2 linked regions of the Allochromatium vinosum DSM 180 genome follow. The protein of the gene in region 2 interacts with the protein of the main gene of each other region in a pairwise test. Links are inferred from orthologs where the notes say so. Each region holds a gene or a part of one and is shown on either strand. Other genes may lie near its edges.

Region 1 (2,926 bases), 1.5 Mb from region 2 along the record:
TCGGTTTCCATGACGATGACGAACCGGGGTGCAACACGCTCGATGAAGCGCGCCATCAGGCTCGGCAGATCGAAGGGAGTATAGAGATGGGCGACACGCTCACTGAAGAGCGCTCGCAGGCGCTCGGCGCCTGTGGGCGTGGTCGTCGTCACCAGGATCGTGCGCGCCGGCTCGGATTCCAGCAGACGCCGGATCAGGGGTTCGGCGGCCTGAACCTCGCCCACCGAGACAGCGTGAATCCAGATATCGGCCTTTGACGTTCGGGCCTCGCCCTCCCCTTTCCGGTTAGCGTCCCAGACCAGCCGCTCACCGATCCGCTGCCGATAGGCCGGCTGCGTGCGGCCGCGCCAGTAGAGCCGCGCCAGCACCAGCGGCAGCGCCAGGCGCCACAGCGCGGTATAGAGCCGAAGCGCCATGCCGCCGCTCATCCCCATCCCGTCAGAGGTGGCGGCGCCCGGCGGCGGCGCGCTCCATGACGTCCTTCATGTCACGCACCGCCCGGTCGAGTCCCGAAAAGAGGGCGCGCGCGATGATCGAGTGCCCGATGTTGAGTTCGCGCACGCCCGGAATCGCGGCGATCGCCTGGACGTTGTGGTAGTCGAGTCCATGGCCGGCATTGACCTGAAGTCCGAGCGACAGCCCCAGTGCGACGGCTGAACGAATCCGCTCCAACTGGGCCGCGCGCTCGACCGGATCGCGCGCGTCGGCATAGTGTCCGGTATGGATCTCGATCACCGGAGCGCCGATCGCGTGCGCAGCCTCGATCTGCACCGGATCGGCATCGATGAAGAGCGAGACCCGAATGCCGGCCTCGGCCAGCCGGGCGCAGAATTCGCGCATCGCGTCCTGACGACTGGCCACGTCCAGCCCGCCCTCGGTGGTCAACTCCTCGCGCCGCTCGGGCACCAGACAGCAATCGGCCGGCCGGATTCGGCAGGCGATGGCGGCCATCTCGGGGGTGACGGCCATCTCCAGATTCATCCGTGTTTGCAGGATGTCGCGCAACATCTCGACGTCGCGATCCTGGATATGACGCCGATCCTCGCGCAGATGGAGCGTGATGGCATCCGCGCCGGCCTGCTCGGCCACCAGCGCGGCCTGGATCGGCTCGGGATAACGGGTGCCGCGCGCCTGGCGCACGGTGGCCACATGGTCGATGTTGACGCCGAGCAGAATCTCGGATGGGATCGATGAGAGGGATGACATGGCTATTTCTCGTCAATGGGTTCTGCGGCGAACCAGCGTCGATAGAGTTCGCGACTCTTGAGCGGTCGATCGCCCAGATGGGGTTCCAGCACATGGCGCAACAGGGTGCGCGCCTCGCGTCGCTGTTCGCCGGCGAGCGGTTCGTCGTGCGCGAGCGCCAGCAGGGTCGCGCCCGAGACACGGGGTCCGCGCGCCGGCCCGGACGGATAGCACGGGCCACGCTCGCGCTCGTAGACATAGACGGCGTCGGCGGTCACAGGCGCACCATCGTCGACGACCCGATCGAGTCTCAGCCCATAGCCGAGTTCGGCGAGTAGCCGGCACTCGAAATGACGTAGCGGCGTCTCCAGATCGTCGGCCTCGGCCAGATGCGACAGCGTCGACTGGTAGAAGACGAACAGCGCATCATGGGGATCGTGACGCGCCAGCATCCGCAACAGCAGTTCGTTGAGATAGAAGCCCGCCAACAGTGACGCGCCCTGGAGCGCGAGCGGCGCACCGGCTTCCTCGACGACGGTCAGGGTCCGCACCTCGCCGCGCCCGGTCATCGCCAGCCACAGCGGCTGAAAGGGCTGCAAGAGCGCGCTCGCCGTCCGGCGCGGGCGTCGCGCGCCCTTGGCGATGGCCGCGCAACGACCCTGCCCCGCCCCCAGGATCTCCAGCAACAGGCTGGTATTGCCATACTCGCGCCGATGGAGCACGAAGGCCAGGAACAGGTCGTGACGAGACGACACGCGCGCCGCCGGGCGATCGAATCAGTCGTGGTAGCCGAGCGTGGAGAGCGCCGACTCGTCGCTCGACCAGCTCTTCTTGACCTTGACCCAGACCTCCAGATGCACCGGACAGTCGAACAGCTTCTGCATCTCCAGCCGCGCCTGGGTGGCCACGGCCTTGAGCGCCTCGCCGTGCTTGCCGATGATGATGCCCTTCTGACCCGGCCGCTCGACCCAGATCAGCGCATGGATCAGATAGCGGCCATCGGCCATCTCGAAGCGCTCGATCTCGACCGTGGTGCAATACGGCAATTCCTTGCCGTAACGCTGCATCAACTGCTCGCGCACCAGCTCGGCGGCGAAGAAACGCTCAGAACGGTCGGTGAGCTGATCCTCGGGGAAGACCGGCTCGCCCTCGGGCAGCGACTCGACGATCAGTCGCTCCAGGGTCTCGACCTGATCGCCCTTGGTCGCTGAGACCAGGACGACATGACGGAACGCATGACGCTCGCCGAGTGCTTGCAGATAGGGCAGCAGGGTCGACTTATCGGCGATCCGGTCGACCTTGTTGACGACCGCGATCACGGGCACGCCGGCCGCCGCGATCGCCTCTAGCGCCTTGGCGTCCTCTTCGGTCCAGCGTCCGGCCTCGACCACCAGCAGCGCCAGATCGGTATCGGCGACGGCGGCACGCGCGGCACGGTTGAGATAGCGATTCAGCGCACTGCCGCCGCGCTCGTGGATGCCGGGCGTGTCGACGAACAGGATCTGCCCCCCGGCGCGGGTCTTGATGCCCAGGATCGCGTGTCGGGTGGTCTGCGCCTTGTGCGAGGTGATGGCGAGCTTCTGACCCAGGATGCGGTTCAAGAGGGTCGACTTGCCGACATTGGGCCGGCCGATGATGGCCACAGTGCCGCAGCGACTCACGACGGAGGTGCTCGATTCGTTGGGGTTCGATTCAGCCATGCTGGATACGCTCCAGCATGGATTCGGCGGCGGCCTGCTCG
Region 2 (2,922 bases):
CGCGTCCGCGTAGCGGTCCGTAGACGTGGATGTTGCCGTCGGCCATCAACTCGGCGCCCGAGCTGACCGGCGCGATGATCGACAGATCCCCGCCGGCGGCATAGATACGCTGGCCGGAGCGCACCGGCCTGGTGACCAGCATGAAGCCGGACTGTCCCGTGATGTGCGGCTGGGCCGTCTCGGTCGGTGCCTGGGGCTTTCCGGGTGCCTGAGATGCCCTGGAGACCGTCGCGGGAACGGGTTCGGGTTCCGTCTCGGTTGCCAGCTCGCCGACCGATTTGGTGCGTCGCACATAGGACTCGCGCAGGATCGCCAGTTCGAGTGCTTCGGCGGCGGCCGTCTGTTCGGCATTCGCGCCACGCACACCGAAGGGGATCATGCCATAGCCACGCAGCAGGCCGACGAGCTGCGGGAGCGCGATCGGCTTCTGGTCCCTGGCCAGATCGCTCAGGTCGATCACCACCGGGGTGTTGCGAAAGAAGTCCGGCGCCTTCTCCACCTTGGCCCCCAGCCGCGACGCCACGGTCTCGATGTCGTTGTCGAGCAGGCGAATGATGGGCAGGGTGAAGCTGGCCGCCTTGAGTTCGAAGGTGCCGGCGCCATCGGAAGCGTTCGTTGAAGAAGTCGGTTTCTCGGCCATGTCGTTGGGATCGAGCGACGAGCGCTGTTGGTCTCCGGCTGTGTTCGACGCACATCCGGCCGTCAGCACGGGGGCTGAGCCGGATCTGGACGGAAGCGTCTCGGGACGTCCGCCACGTCCTCCATCCTGAGGACGCTTAAGATAAGCAAATCCTACCTAAAGCGAAATACGGACGATGCCGTCGGCACGCGATCAACCCGGCGGCCACTGCATGGGACGCCCGCCGAGGACGTGCAGATGCAGGTGGAAGACGGTCTGTCCGGCCTCCGCGTTGCAGTTGATGACAGTGCGGTAGCCGCGCTCGGCAATCCCGGCCTCGCGCGCGACCTGGGCCGCGACCAGCAGCAGCTTGCCGAGCAGCGCGGCATCCTCCGGGCCGGCGGCATCGAGCGTCGGGATCGGCTTGCGCGGGATCACCAGCAGATGCGTCGGAGCCTGCGGGCTGATGTCACGGAAGGCGACGACATCCTCGTCCTTGTAGACGAGATCGGCCGCGATCTCACCGGAAGCGATCTTGCCAAAAATCGTATCGGACATGGGTTCGTTCCAGTTGGAGGTGGTTCAGAGTGCGTGCCGCCCGGAGAAGGCCAGCGCCAGGGTTCCGCCGTCGACGTATTCCAGCTCGCCGCCCAGTGGCACGCCGTGGGCGATACGGGTCACGCGCACGCCGTGACGCGCGGCGCGATCGGCGATGAACTGCGCCGTGGCCCCGCCCTCGACCGTCGGACTGATGGCGAGGATGACCTCGGCGATGGACTCGTCGCGCAGACGCGCCTCCAGTACATCGAGTCCGAGTTCGTCCGGGCCGATGCCGTCGAGCGGCGAGAGCCGCCCGCCGAGCACGAAATAGCGCCCACGATAATCGGTCGCCTGCTCGATGGCCACCACTTCCGATGGCTGCTCGACGATGCACAGCAGCGAGCCGTCGCGGTTGGGGTTGGCGCAGAGCGCACAGACCTCGTGCTCGGTCAGGGTCCGGCAGCGCGAACAGCGCCGGATCGCGACCATGGCCTCGGCCATCACCCGCGCCAGACGCGCGCCGCCCTCACGATCGCGCTCCAGCAGATGGAAGGCGATGCGCCGCGCCGACTTGGGACCGACGCCCGGCAGACAGCGCAGGGCCTCGATCAACTGGTTCAGCAGCGAACGCTCGCCCACCCGGCTCAGGACCAGGGCAGCTTCATGCCCGGAGGCAGCGGCATCCCGGCAGTCAGCTCGGACATGGTCTCCTTGGTCTTCTCGGCGATGCGCTGGCTGGCGGCATTGATGGCGGCCGTGATCAGGTCTTCGAGCATCTCCTTGTCGTCGCCCATGAGCGAGGGGTCGATCTCGACGCGCTTGGCCTGATGCTGGCCGTTCAGCGTCACCTTGACCAGACCGCCGCCGGCCTCGCCGGTGGTCTCTTCCTGCGCCAGACGCGCCTGCGCCTGCTGCATGTCTTCCTGCATTTTCTGCGCCTGCTTGAGCAGGCCACCCAGTGCCTTCATCGTGGATATACCTCAAGGGTTGTGACAAGGCGCCCGACGGCTCCGGGCGCTCGTATTCGACCGATCGATCCCGTCGGGGCCAATCATGCCTGAAATTCTGATCGCTGCCATGTCTGAGGTGCAACGCGCGCCTCAGTCGGCTGGACGAATGCTCCCCGGCGCCCAATCCGCGTCGAAGGTCTCGCGCACCGACCGGGCGACCGGGTCGGCATGCATCTGCTCGACGGCCATCTGCTGACGCTCTCCGGCCTCGCGCGTGCGCCGCTGCGCCAGGGTCTCCTGCTCGGGGTGCGCAACCTTGATTTCCAGTTCGATCGAACGGCCGAGTGCCTGTTCGAGCGCGCTCTTCAGGCGCGTCACCGTGCTCGGGGCGCGCAGACGCTCGGCGGCCGGATCGAGCTGGAGGCTGAGCCGTCCGTTGCTGTATTCACGAAAGGCGCAATTGTGGGCGAGCTGATTGGCGATACCGCCGATCGACAGACGCGCGGCGAGCCGCTGCCAGTCGGCGGCCGTCTCGAGTGTCGGCGTGCCGGACTGGATGGGCGCTGACTCCGAAGCGCCGGGTTCAGTCTGTGGCGGTGCGCCGGCCGGCTGAAGCGGCACCGGCGATGCCTGAACGTTCGGGTGCACGCTGGCCGTTGGCGCGTGCTCCGTGGTTGCGGCGGTCCTGGGGCTGTCGCTCATGCGCGTCGCACGGGGCGCAGGCCGGAAGGCGAGTGCGCGCAACAGGACCATCTCCAGCCCGCCGCGCGGATCGGGCGCCAGCGGCAGATCGGCCTGTCCGGTCAGGGCCAC

The links.
Region 1: the proteins of recR (region 2) and recO interact in binary tests that used the Escherichia coli proteins (3 or more experiments, as listed by UniProt). The link is inferred for Allochromatium vinosum DSM 180 from one-to-one orthologs.

What each region holds. Positions count from the first base shown.
Region 1 is NC_013851.1:1,969,066-1,971,991, forward strand. What follows is about bases 75-2,926. They hold recO (DNA repair protein RecO), read right to left. Parts: upstream 1,941-2,926; coding sequence 1,209-1,940; downstream 75-1,208. Other genes in these bases: waaA (lipid IV(A) 3-deoxy-D-manno-octulosonic acid transferase), read right to left, coding at 75-416; pdxJ (pyridoxine 5'-phosphate synthase), read right to left, coding at 439-1,206; era (GTPase Era), read right to left, coding at 1,962-2,885; rnc (ribonuclease III), read right to left, coding at 2,878-2,926. Outside these bases: more of waaA, read right to left, coding at 1-74. UniProt on the Escherichia coli protein: Involved in DNA repair and RecF pathway recombination.
Region 2 is NC_013851.1:477,716-480,637, forward strand. It holds recR (recombination mediator RecR), read right to left. Parts: upstream 1,799-2,922; coding sequence 1,202-1,798; downstream 1-1,201. Other genes in the region: minC (septum site-determining protein MinC), read right to left, coding at 1-640; ALVIN_RS02070 (histidine triad nucleotide-binding protein), read right to left, coding at 833-1,177; ALVIN_RS02080 (YbaB/EbfC family nucleoid-associated protein), read right to left, coding at 1,804-2,127; dnaX (DNA polymerase III subunit gamma/tau), read right to left, coding at 2,260-2,922. UniProt on the Escherichia coli protein: May play a role in DNA repair. It seems to be involved in an RecBC-independent recombinational process of DNA repair. It may act with RecF and RecO.